2 regions of the Bacillus paramycoides genome follow, and region 2 is predicted to be linked to the other one. Evidence: a T-box and tRNA genes for the amino acid it is inferred to sense, from the RefSeq annotation. Region 2 holds a T-box; the other holds one or more tRNA genes.
What was found. The T-box of region 2 lies ahead of pheS (phenylalanine--tRNA ligase subunit alpha). A T-box ahead of a tRNA ligase gene usually reads a tRNA of that ligase, here a tRNA-Phe.
Positions count from the first base shown of each region.

Region 1: it has a tRNA-Phe gene. The T-box ahead of pheS (phenylalanine--tRNA ligase subunit alpha) is inferred to sense a tRNA for this amino acid. The anticodon was not compared.

Region 1 is NZ_CP152427.1:742,693-748,739, forward strand. It holds rRNA gene AAG068_RS03715 (23S ribosomal RNA) at 1-223, shown strand, start outside; rRNA gene rrf (5S ribosomal RNA) at 327-442, shown strand; tRNA gene AAG068_RS03725 (tRNA-Val) at 448-523, shown strand; tRNA gene AAG068_RS03730 (tRNA-Tyr) at 532-615, shown strand; tRNA gene AAG068_RS03735 (tRNA-Gln) at 627-701, shown strand; tRNA gene AAG068_RS03740 (tRNA-Lys) at 706-781, shown strand; tRNA gene AAG068_RS03745 (tRNA-Leu) at 796-876, shown strand; tRNA gene AAG068_RS03750 (tRNA-Gly) at 906-980, shown strand; tRNA gene AAG068_RS03755 (tRNA-Leu) at 997-1,085, shown strand; tRNA gene AAG068_RS03760 (tRNA-Arg) at 1,089-1,162, shown strand; tRNA gene AAG068_RS03765 (tRNA-Pro) at 1,173-1,246, shown strand; tRNA gene AAG068_RS03770 (tRNA-Ala) at 1,263-1,335, shown strand; tRNA gene AAG068_RS03775 (tRNA-Ser) at 1,356-1,448, shown strand; tRNA gene AAG068_RS03780 (tRNA-Ser) at 1,503-1,595, shown strand; tRNA gene AAG068_RS03785 (tRNA-Met) at 1,623-1,699, shown strand; tRNA gene AAG068_RS03790 (tRNA-Asp) at 1,703-1,778, shown strand; tRNA gene AAG068_RS03795 (tRNA-Phe) at 1,787-1,862, shown strand; tRNA gene AAG068_RS03800 (tRNA-Thr) at 1,872-1,944, shown strand; tRNA gene AAG068_RS03805 (tRNA-Trp) at 1,951-2,021, shown strand; tRNA gene AAG068_RS03810 (tRNA-Ile) at 2,032-2,108, shown strand; tRNA gene AAG068_RS03815 (tRNA-Asn) at 2,119-2,193, shown strand; tRNA gene AAG068_RS03820 (tRNA-Glu) at 2,195-2,266, shown strand; gene AAG068_RS03825 (CBS domain-containing protein) at 2,398-2,817, shown strand; gene AAG068_RS03830 (DUF3965 domain-containing protein) at 3,112-4,263, shown strand; gene AAG068_RS03835 (hypothetical protein) at 4,492-4,830, opposite strand; gene AAG068_RS03840 (SH3 domain-containing protein) at 4,836-5,996, opposite strand.
Region 2 is NZ_CP152427.1:4,410,628-4,417,548, reverse strand. It holds gene AAG068_RS22865 (ammonia permease) at 1-202, opposite strand, end outside; gene AAG068_RS22860 (DNA-binding protein) at 240-611, opposite strand; gene AAG068_RS22855 (CPBP family intramembrane glutamic endopeptidase) at 753-1,466, opposite strand; gene AAG068_RS22850 (HD domain-containing protein) at 1,606-2,163, opposite strand; gene sspI (small acid-soluble spore protein SspI) at 2,340-2,549, opposite strand; gene AAG068_RS22840 (TrmH family RNA methyltransferase) at 2,632-3,429, shown strand; T-box leader at 3,478-3,706, shown strand; gene pheS (phenylalanine--tRNA ligase subunit alpha) at 3,751-4,785, shown strand; gene pheT (phenylalanine--tRNA ligase subunit beta) at 4,804-6,921, shown strand, end outside.

The DNA.
Region 1 (6,047 bases), 1.6 Mb from region 2:
GCACCGCTGGTGTACCAGTTGTTCTGCCAAGGGCATAGCTGGGTAGCTATGTGCGGAAGGGATAAGTGCTGAAAGCATCTAAGCATGAAGCCCCCCTCAAGATGAGATTTCCCATAGCGTAAGCTAGTAAGATCCCTGAAAGATGATCAGGTTGATAGGTTCGAGGTGGAAGCATGGTGACATGTGGAGCTGACGAATACTAATAGATCGAGGACTTAACCATATAATATGAAGCAAATGTTATCTAGTTTTGAAAGAATACAAAAAAACTTGTTGACTTTCAAAGTTAAATAAGTTATAATGATTCTTGTCTTAAATGAATACAGTCTGGTAATGATGGCAGAGAGGTCACACCCGTTCCCATACCGAACACGGAAGTTAAGCTCTCTAGCGCCGATGGTAGTTGGGACCTTGTCCCTGTGAGAGTAGGACGTTGCCAGGCAAAATGGAGGATTAGCTCAGCTGGGAGAGCACCTGCCTTACAAGCAGGGGGTCGGCGGTTCGATCCCGTCATCCTCCACCATATATGTTGGAGGGGTAGCGAAGTGGCTAAACGCGGCGGACTGTAAATCCGCTCCTTCGGGTTCGGCAGTTCGAATCTGCCCCCCTCCACCATTCTTAATTAATGGGCTATAGCCAAGCGGTAAGGCAACGGACTTTGACTCCGTCATGCGCTGGTTCGAATCCAGCTAGCCCAGCCATTAAGAGCCATTAGCTCAGTTGGTAGAGCATCTGACTTTTAATCAGAGGGTCGAAGGTTCGAGTCCTTCATGGCTCACCATTTTAACAAAATATGCGGGTGTGGCGGAATTGGCAGACGCACTAGACTTAGGATCTAGCGCCTTTGGCGTGGGGGTTCGACTCCCTTCACCCGCACTTTTAATAAAATAACTCATACATGTCTTGCGGAAGTAGTTCAGTGGTAGAATACAACCTTGCCAAGGTTGGGGTCGCGGGTTCGAATCCCGTCTTCCGCTCCAATTTCCAATATGACATGCCGGGGTGGCGGAACAGGCAGACGCACAGGACTTAAAATCCTGCGGTGGGTGACCACCGTGCGGGTTCGACCCCCGCCCTCGGCACCATATGCGCCCGTAGCTCAATTGGATAGAGCGTTTGACTACGGATCAAGAGGTTAGGGGTTCGACTCCTCTCGGGCGCGCTTTTATTAACGGGAAGTGGCTCAGCTTGGTAGAGCACCTGGTTTGGGACCAGGGGGTCGCAGGTTCAAATCCTGTCTTCCCGATTTTCCCAAAAAACATGGGGCCTTAGCTCAGCTGGGAGAGCGCCTGCCTTGCACGCAGGAGGTCAGCGGTTCGATCCCGCTAGGCTCCACTTTATTTATTATATGTCTCGGAGGTATACCCAAGTTCGGCTGAAGGGATCGGTCTTGAAAACCGACAGGCGGTGAGAATCGCGCGGGGGTTCGAATCCCTCTACCTCCTCCATTTTCTTTTTAAATGGTTTAGACATAAATAATATAATATTTCTTTTTCCTTCATGGAGGTATACCCAAGTTCGGCTGAAGGGATCGGTCTTGAAAACCGACAGGCGGCGAGAGTCGCGCGGGGGTTCGAATCCCTCTACCTCCTCCATTTTTTCTAAAGTAAATATTTTATCATCGCGGGGTGGAGCAGCACGGTAGCTCGTCGGGCTCATAACCCGAAGGTCGCAGGTTCAAATCCTGTCCCCGCAACCAAATGGTCCCGTGGTGTAGTGGTTAACATGCCTGCCTGTCACGCAGGAGATCGCCGGTTCGACCCCGGTCGGGACCGCCATTTATGTTGGCTCGGTAGCTCAGTCGGTAGAGCAGAGGACTGAAAATCCTCGTGTCGGCGGTTCGATTCCGTCCCGAGCCACCATTTTTTTATGCCGACTTAGCTCAATTGGTAGAGCAACTGACTTGTAATCAGTAGGTTGGGGGTTCAAGTCCTCTAGTCGGCATCCTTTAGGGGCATAGTTTAAAGGTAGAACTGAGGTCTCCAAAACCTCCAGTGTGGGTTCGATTCCTACTGCCCCTGTAAAGTATATGGGCCTATAGCTCAGCTGGTTAGAGCGCACGCCTGATAAGCGTGAGGTCGATGGTTCGAGTCCATTTAGGCCCACCATATATATTATTCCGCAGTAGCTCAGTGGTAGAGCTATCGGCTGTTAACCGATCGGTCGTAGGTTCGAGTCCTACCTGCGGAGCCATGGCCCGTTGGTCAAGTGGTTAAGACACCGCCCTTTCACGGCGGTAACACGGGTTCGAATCCCGTACGGGTCATAAAAAAAAGAGTCAGCATATTGCTGACTCTTTTTTATTGTGCGTTCATTCTCCTTTATCAACTGATTTTCCTGAAATAAATAAAGGGATTTAGGAAAAGCTATGGTATGTATAAAAAGGAGGAGATACAAATGACACGAGTGAGAGACTTGATGAGCACTCATATTGTACAGTGTACACCGTTAGACAATGTATATGAAGCCGCTGTAAAGATGAAAGAAGAATCGATTGGATTGATCCCAGTTGTTGAAAATGAACAAGTTGTTGGTCTTGTTACGGATCGAGATTTAGTTGTTCGAGGAATTGCTGAAAAACATCCTGGATCTAATAAAATTACAAATGTAATGACAACAAACATTGTTTCAGTTTCTCCAGATGATCCTATTGAAAAGGCTACAGAGTTAATGGCACAGTATCAAATTAGACGATTGCCAGTAGTTGAGAGTGGTCAACTCGTTGGGATGTTAGCACTAGGAGATTTAGCTATAAAAGAATCGGCAGATGATCAAGCGGGATTTGCTTTAAGTGAAATATCAGAGCATACGGAATGAAGTGAGACTTTAATTAGTGGAATAAGTTACGTATAAAAATCAGATACATTATTCTAGTATATAGGGTTAAGCTAATATGTTAGCATGATGTATCTGAGCCATTATATAATAAGTATACAGTTAGCAATTTCGACAGTTTATTTAAATTTGTCATTCCTAATTTTAAATAAGAGAAAAAATGATATACTGATAGATATAAGTATTATGAGGGATTTCGAATATAACAATATTTATTATTAATGATTTAATAATGGATTAATATTTCCTATGTAGACAAAAGGGAAGGGGAATTATATGAGGGTTATACAGCGCGATCCAAATTGGAATTTGGTTACAGATACATATATAGAACCAAATAATTTCGCTGAATTATTTTCTTTACTTGTACCTTGTCATCCAAAAGGTGAAGGGAAAGAAAGAACTATATTAGTGTGGAAAGAAAAAGAATTTTATAAAGAAGAAAATTTAGCGGCATTTATCGTATATGGAATGGATAAAGCAAAAAATTTACCACAGTTTCATAAAGATGAAATTCCAACTTTAGTACGTATTCTTCGTTTATGCCAAGAGATTGGCTGGTATGAAGAAGCGAATACTTTTATGGTAAATCAAGGCCTAGCTGAGTTTGTTCACACTTCATTGGAATATGAAACGTGGGATCTTTTGACACAAGCGGTTGCTTTAAACTATTTAATTATTAAATATCGTATTGGTGAATTAACTGATGAAGATGTAGAAATTTGGGATAGAGTTAAATTTAATGAGAAATGTATAATGGACTGTAAACATCTATTATCCCATAAAGAAGTATTAGAATTTACATTCTTTTATATGTGTAAGAGAGCTAAATCTCTATCAAAAGAGCAATTAAATAGTGATATGATGAGTCTAGCAATGTATTGTAATACTTTTGTATATGACTTATATACACATGACTTATTACGAAAATATCGTAAGTGTACAGACTTCCTATCATACTATGGACCTAGTCAAGCGGTGTTAGCTTGTCAAAGAGCTGTACTTTCTCAAATTTCAGATCGATTAGACCCACTCAAGACTACTCATGTAGATGATTATCTATATGTAATGAAAGATATGATGGAGCACATGACGATAGGAATAATGGATCGATATGATCATTTCATCGGAAAACTATTATCATATGTGCCATTTTTCGAAATGATTCAAGTTCCACAACATGCGTATTATTGTGAAGAATTATTGTATATTTGTAAGGGCATTGAATATAAAGAAGAAATATTACGCAATTATATATTTATACAATTACATGATTGTTTACCATCATTCTTTAAACTATTTCTTAAAAATAAGCGTTATGCAACGATTCATGATATTCTGTTCTATTGGTGTGATGATGAACAAAGAATGAGCTTAGAGAAAAAATATAATCTTAGCTTTATTTATGAAAAATATGCTTGCGGATAAAGAGCATTTTCTATATAAATTAAAAAGGATCTCAATTGTGAGATCCTTTTTAATTTATATAGAAAAGTAAGGAGAATGTAATTAAGACGAGAAATAACATTCCATAAAGGAGAAATTGTGCCGTATAGCTTCCTTGTATACCAAAAAAAGTATTTGTTTTTTTGTATAAATTCAATATATATTTTAGCGGATTATCTTTGAAAGATTGATACACAGTGTCTCCTCTTTCTAAGCTTCTTGTTCGTGTTTTTTGTTATTAGGAACATGAATGTATCTAGCTATGAATAATAAAACAGCCATAAAAAATACAGGAAATACGGTAGATAAATAAAAACCATTACTAATAATATTTGCTATTAGGGCACTTAATAGAAAGATGGCATTATAAATATGGGCAATTTTTTGTTTTAGTTGAACTTGAAAAGATTCCATCATAATTTCTAAAGCAACAAAAGCAATGATAATAGACAGAAATACAGTATTTGTATTGTAAATGATTAAACAACAGATTAAACCTAAAAAGGCTAAGTATTCAATTAAGAGAGGTATATTGATATTGCGTGGCATACAATTTACCTAACTAAATATGGCAGTGGGTTTACTGCATTTGTTTTTTCAAAATTCCATTCTCCATTGTGTAATTCAAAATGAAGATGTTGCCCGTATGAATGACCTGTGTTTCCCATATGACCTACTAATTGTCCAGCTTGTACTTGATCACCAGCTTGTACAGTGCGATCTTTCATGTGAGCATAGACTGTTGTATATAATTTCCCGTTTATTTGATGGGCGATGAACACAACATTGCCATAGCTAGCTGAATAATATGATTTCACAACTTTACCTGCCGCCGCCGCTTGGATAGAGACGTTACCTGGAGCTGCAATATCTATACCATAATGCATTTGTTCCCAGCGCATATCAAAGGTTGAGCTAATTTTTCCTTGTGTAGGGAATTTGAAAACTGCTGGAATGGAAGTAGGTTGAGCCGTTTGAGCTTGTGATTGCGTTTGGTTTTGCACCACATAATGTTTTGCGACATATCCGTACCCTGTACCAAAACGAATTTTATACCAAGTTCCTACAGTTTCTACTACTTGTAATTGTGTACCATTTTGTAATGAACCAAGCAGTGCACTACTTGTACTAGCGTTGCTACGTACATTAAGTTTAGGTGTTGCAACTGTGTATTTCGTATTATTTTGAACTGTGAGGCCTTTCACTAAAGCCTGTGAACCATTAGAAACGAATGCTTTTTGTACATAACCTGTTTTGCCATTATGTAAAATTTTATACCACTCGCCTTGTTCTTCTTCAATGGTAACGAATTTCCCATTTGGTAATACATCTAAAATTGAAGATTCTAAATTAGGTTCAGAACGAACGTTTAATGCATTGGCATTAACGATATATTGATTATTAGATTGAAGTTTGTTTTTTAGTAGAATAGAATCTTTTTGTACGTAACCTACTTTATTATTAACAGACACTTTATACCAACCATTAGTTGTTTCAAGTATGTTCACTTTCGTATTAAAGCGAATTGTATCAATTGATGAGCTATTTGCGTTATCTTTTGTATGTAAGGCTACTTGATCAACTTTTACATATCCAGTTTTCACATTAGATAATTGTTCAGCATTGGCTGTTTGTACATTTGTTTCTCCCATAGAAGGAAGTAAAGAAGCAATTGCGACAGTAGTTGCTGTTAAAGCAGTAGCTTTCATATTCATATAATAGAGACCTCCTCTAGTTGTATAGTTGTAATTTTATTATAGTATAAA
Region 2 (6,921 bases):
AAATTGGAACCATCCCCTCTAAATCTATTCCAGAACCTATACAAATGATAGGAACAACGATAAGCGATATGCTAATGAAACCAGCTATACTAGTAAGTAATTTACGACATTTAATACCAGCAATAATTAAAAAAATGCCAACGATGAAGTCACATAACATCAAAGTAAGAGCTAAAATCATCCAAGTTAATATTCCGAACACTTCTGTATTACCTCCAATTTGTGAGTTTCAAAAAATGTTATATATAGAATGAATCACCTACAGACATGAGTACCCAGAAAATAACCCCTAATAATCCAGCGATAAAAATAATGAGTCCCATATTATGGATACTTTTAATTTTTGCTTGTACTCCACTTACCCCTGCTAATAATCCAGTTAAAGAAAACAGTATCCAATATAAAGGAGTTGAAATAGGGAGGAGTGTATTGCTCTCCACTCCCATGCCCCAAAAAACAAAAGGTAGTGTGACAAAGGAAAAGCTAAGTAGCCCCATTAAACCGACAAATAATTTACGGTGTTTCACGCTAGTAACAATTAAAAAAATACCACCGAAAAATCCGCATAAAACAAGAAGTGGCATATAAACAACCCAAAGTAAGCTCAACATATGTAATCTCCTTCTATGTAATCAGTTATATTTTACTGCATGAGGTTTATTTTGGATATTATTAATAAATATGTATAAATTGATAGAAATGAGAAGTGATCATACGAATTAATAAAAGAGGTATCGTGAGGATACCTCTTTCTAATTCAAGAACGCCAACATATTATTCATAATATGAAATAACATAGCTGGAATAATAGATTTTGTTTTTTTACATAAAATCGCCATTAAAAATCCCATAAAGAAAGTAATGACCATTACTCCAAGTGAGTATGTATGAGCGATACCGAAGAAGAGGCTTGTTAAGATCGCTGCAATCCAAAATGGAAATCGTTCTGAGAAGAAGCGAAGTATAAAACCACGGAAAATAAGCTCTTCAAAAATTGGTGTGAGTATGGCGAAGCCGAGAAGTAATAATATTTGATACTGCTTAAAAACATCTAAGTTTAGTGCGGAAGATTGCTGATTCGTTGCGTCTTGGAACACATAATTTAACAAGATGTAATTGAGTAAAATGTTTATAGCGAAGAAAAGAAGTAAGTATACGTATGTACGCCATTCTTTAAGTGCTTTAAAGTTAAAGGATTGTAGTAGTAATTTTTTTGCGGGTTCGAATTTAAAAATGAAGAATAACAACACGGCTAGTTGTAATACGATACTTGCAGTATTTACGATAGATTCATACAGGGCAATTTGTTTTTTATCTGTAAGACCGGCTGTATAAATTGTTAAGGGCATTGCGAGGAACACAGTAATAAGTCCGGTTCCGAAAAAAGCGAATAAAACGGAGCTAATAAATTGTCCCCATGACATAGAGTATTTCTGTTTATTAGAAAGTTGTGTAGCGGGTTGCATTTGTAAAATCACCTCTTTATATTTTTATATTTAAGTATAAAGTATTTTATTTTTGGATGTAAAACTTAAATATTACATATACAGGTGTGTTTTCCATAAAATAATAAAAGAGGTATCACCCTATAGTGATGCCTCTTTCTCATTGATAACTATGTTCGGCCTTGTTATTCAATTTTGATTGCTCTATTTGCAATTCGCGCTCTACCAATCGATCTAACTGCTGAATAGCTTTTAATGCTTTTTCATAAGAAATCGTTCTATAATGATGCGCTCCGCCCGGTTCTTCATCTGCTTCGTCTGCCCATTTAATAATGTTTTGCAGAGATGTTCTTTCAATTTCTTGTTGTACTAAGAAAGAATCTGTATGAAGAAGAATCGCAATAGAAATTTCTTTTGCTAGTTTCGGATGTTCTCCTAATCTAATAAGCAATTTATGAGCTCTTTCTGCTCCTTTAATTGCGTGTATATCATTCTTTTTGTATAAATCATAGTCCCATTCGCCGCCTGTGTACCACGTATGATGTCCGATGTCATGAAGGAAACCGGCTTTTGTCGCAGCATCGACTGAGGCGTGATGCTTTTTAGCTAAGTGAAACGCATGGTAAGCGACAGCGATCGCGTGGACCATCCCAGAACGATTTACGTATTTTTGTGTAATATGGTGTTTAAAAATTTGTTCAAGCGTAATACGATGCATAAAACATTCACTCCTTTTATCTTATGGTGTCTATAAAGAAAAATTGATCGGTTTAAATGTATTTTGAACATTGTACTCCATCATAGTTCGTTAGTAAAGTAGAAATGTTTAGGAGAAGAAAAAATTTTTCCGTAAAAAAATCACCTTGGCCTATGCAAAGGTGATTTTCAAATTGCTTATTTTTTTAATCCTTGCTCTAGTGTTTCTAACATTTCGTGCTTTTCATTTTCATCAGCGTTTTTCCAAATGACTTCAAATAAAACACCAAGACCTGGCAGCATTTTTTCTTCACCGCTTTGAATTGCATCGACAATTGTTTCTTGTAATTGATCTTGTGTATTACCAGATACATTTGCTAATACAGCACCGCGTAAATTAAAACTCATTCTTTTCACCTCTTCTTCAGAATTGAAACTGACGTTAGTTTTTGTTCTTTTTTATGTAAATATGTATGAAAAATAGGCTATAATGATAAGACAAGAAGAGAGGGAAATACATATTATGAAAAACATTGATTCAGTACAAAATCCGCGTGTGAAGCAGTGGAAAAAGCTGCAGACGAAAAAAGAGCGTGATAAAAAAGGTTTATTTTTTGTAGAAGGATTCCACTTAGTGGAGGAAGCTTTAAAGGCAGGAATTGTAACGGAACTTATCGTTTCAGATCAGACAGACCTTCCGAAAGATTGGACAGTTAATGATGTAGAAATGTATATCGTACCTGAAGCTATCGTAAAAGTACTTCGTGAAACAGAAACGACGCAAGGTGTATTTGCTGTTTGTGAAAAGCATGAGAAGGAAGTAGCTCTTGCTGATGGGAAGTTTCTTTTATTAGATGGCCTGCAAGATCCAGGTAACTTAGGGACAATTATTCGTACAGCTGATGCAGCTGGTATTCATGCCGTTGTGCTTGGAGAAGGATGCGTTGATGCATATAATAGTAAAGTGCTTCGCTCTACACAAGGTTCTATTTTCCACTTACCAGTTGTAAAAGGTAACTTAGAAGAATGGGTAGACAAGCTAAAAGAACATAACGTTCCTGTATATGGAACAGCTCTTGAAAATGGAGTTCCGTACGGGGAAGTAACACCAGCTGGTAGTTTTGCATTAATTGTAGGAAATGAAGGAAATGGCGTACGCCAAGAAATTCTTGCGAAAACGGATCAAAACTTGTATATTCCGATTTACGGCGGGGCAGAATCATTAAATGTTGCAGTTGCAGCAGGGATTTTAACGTATTATTTACAAAGCCCGGTTGCGAACAAATAAAAAACTTCTTATAATAAGTTGAAGTACATTATATTAAAAGTTAAATAACGAAAAACGTTGATAGAGAAGAGTAGCTTACAAAATCGCCATATAGGGAGAGAATGCCGTAGACTGAAAGCATTCTTATGGTAGACGGAAGTGAATTCACCTCTGGAGTTGACGCCAGGACCATGTACATGTAAAGGCGTTCCGGTCAGAATTGATCGTTATAACTAATGAGTGGGCAGACATGTTCTGTCAATTTAGGGTGGTACCGCGAATTTACCTCGTCCCTTTTTGGGAGCGAGGTTTTTTTATTTTTAAAATTAGGAGGGTTCCAAAATGGAAGCACGTTTAAAAGAGCTAAAGCAAAAAGCGTTAGAGCTTATTGAAGAAGCGAAAGAGCTAAAAGGCTTAAACGACGTACGCGTAGCGTATTTAGGAAAAAAAGGCCCAATTACAGAAGTATTACGCGGCATGGGAAAATTATCAGCAGAAGAGCGTCCACGTATGGGAGCATTAGTAAATGAAGTACGTGAAGCGATTCAAACTCGCTTAGACGACAAAATTAGTAATTTAGAAAAAGCAGTAATCGAAGCAAAATTAGCTAATGAAACAATTGATGTTACATTGCCAGGTCGTCCTGTTGAAACAGGTTGTCACCATCCGTTAACAGCTGTTGTTGAACAAATTGAAGATGTATTCATCGGTATGGGTTATGAAGTAGCTGAAGGAACAGAAGTAGAAAAAGACTACTACAACTTCGAAGCATTAAACTTACCGAAAAATCACCCAGCGCGTGATATGCAAGATACATTCTACATTACAGAAGAAACGTTACTACGTACACATACATCTTCTGTGCAAGCACGTACGATGGAAAATAACAAAGAAAAAGGCCCAATCAAAATTATTTGTCCTGGTAAAGTGTATCGCCGCGATGACGATGATGCGACGCATTCACACCAGTTCATGCAAATTGAAGGTCTTGTAATCGATAAAAACATTCGCATGAGTGACTTAAAAGGTACACTACAAGTATTCGTGAAAAAGATGTTCGGTGAAGATCGTGAAATCCGTCTTCGTCCAAGTTTCTTCCCATTCACAGAGCCATCTGTAGAGATGGATATTTCTTGTATGATGTGTCACGGAAAAGGTTGCGGCACTTGTAAAGGAACTGGCTGGATTGAAATTTTAGGCGCAGGTATGGTTCACCCGAACGTACTTAAAATGGCTGGTTATGATTCAAAAGAATATCAAGGTTTCGCATTCGGTATGGGCGCAGAGCGTATCGCAATGTTGAAATACGGCGTAGATGACATTCGTCATTTCTATACAAATGATGTACGTTTCTTACAACAATTCAAACGAGCGTAAGGGAAGGAGAGGATAAGTATGTTCGTATCATATCGTTGGTTACAAGAGTATGTAGATATTAAAGATGTAACAGCACAAGAACTAGCAGACAAAATCACGAAAAGTGGTATTGAAGTAGAAGGTGTTGAAGTATTAAATAAAGGTGTAAAAGGTGTTGTAGTTGGTCACGTATTAGAATGTGAAAAACACCCAGAAGCTGATAAGTTAAGCAAATGCTTAATCGATATCGGTGAAGAAGAGCCAGTTCAAATTATTTGTGGAGCTGCTAACATTGCAAAAGGTTTAAAAGTACCAGTTGCAAAAGTTGGAGCTGTACTTCCTGGTAACTTCAAAATTAAAAAAGCAAAACTACGTGGTGAAGCTTCTCACGGTATGGTTTGTGCGCTTCAAGAGCTTGGTATTGACGGGAAATTAGTTGCGAAAGAATACGCAGACGGTATCTTCATCTTCCCAAGTGACGCTGAAGTTGGTGCAGATGCACTTGAAATTTTAAACTTACATGATGAAGTACTTGAGCTTGGTTTAACACCAAACCGTGCAGATTGCTTAAACATGTTAGGTGTTGCATATGAAGTCGCTGCTATTTACGGTCGTGAAGTAAAACTTCCAGCTATCGACTTACAAGAAACAGCAGAAAAAACTGCTGATTACATTTCTGTAAGTGTAGAAGCGAAAGAAGAAAACCCATTATACATTGCAAAAATGGTGAAGAACGTAAAAGTTGGTCCATCTCCAATGTGGATGCAAACGCGCCTTATGACAGCTGGCATTCGTCCAATTAGCAACGTAGTTGATATTACAAACTACATTTTAATGGAATACGGTCAACCGTTACATGCATTCGATTACGATAAATTAGGTTCAAAAGAAATCGTTGTTCGTCTTGCAAAAGAAGGCGAAAAAATTGAAACGTTAGATGATCAAGAGCGTACGTTACAAAATCACCATCTTGTAATTACAAACGGCACAAAAGCTTTAGCTGTTGCTGGTGTAATGGGTGGAGCTGATTCTGAAGTTACAAACGAGACAGTAAACGTTTTAATTGAATCTGCATACTTTGCGGGTCAAACAGTGCGCCGTACATCAAAAGACTTAGGTCTTCGCAGTGAATCAAGTGCACGTTTCGAAAAAGGAATCGACCCAACGCGTACGTTTGAAGCAATTCAACATGCAGCTGCTTTAATGGCGAAATACGCTGGCGGAGAAGCGCTTGAAGGTGTAGTAGAAGCTGACAACTTACAAGTACAAGAGCGTACAGTATCTGTTACTGCTGAAAAAGTAAACCGTGTATTAGGTACAAATATTTCTGCAAGTGAAATGGGTACAATGTTCACAAACTTAAAATTCCCATTCACAGAAGTAGAAGGAACATTCCATGTGAATGTACCAGCACGTCGTCCTGATATTACAATTTCAGAAGACTTAGTAGAAGAAGTGGGCCGTCTATACGGTTATGACCATATTCCAGTTACATTACCTTCTGGAACAATGACTCGTGGTAAATTAACATCAGCACAGACGAAACGTCGTAAAGTACGTCGCTTCTTAGAAGGTGCTGGTTTATATGAAGCGATCACATATTCATTAACAAGCGCTGACAAAGCGAAACAATATATGGTTGAGCCAAACGAAAAAGCACCTGTAGGTCTTGCGCTTCCAATGAGTGAAGAACGCAGCCAACTTCGTTTAAGCCTAGTGCCACAATTGTTAGAAGCAGTTTCATACAACGTTGCACGTAAAAACGATAGCGTTGCTTTATACGAAGTAGGTTCTATCTTCTTACCGACAGAAGCAGGAGAACTTCCGAAAGAAGAACAACATCTTGCAGGTGTTATGACAGGTCTTGCTCTTCACCATGCATGGCAAGGTGAGAAAAAAGTAGTAGACTTCTTCGTTGTGAAAGGTGTACTAGAAGGATTATTCGACGTACTTGGCGTTTCAAACCAAATCACTTATGCACCAGCAAAACGTGAAGGTATGCACCCAGGTCGTACAGCTGACATCGTATTAGATGGCGAAGTAATTGGTTTCATCGGTCAATTGCACCCAGAAGCAGAAAAACAATTAGATGTGAAAAATACATTCGTATTCGAATTATCTCTTGTAAAAGTATTCGGTGCAGATGCAGAAGAAACT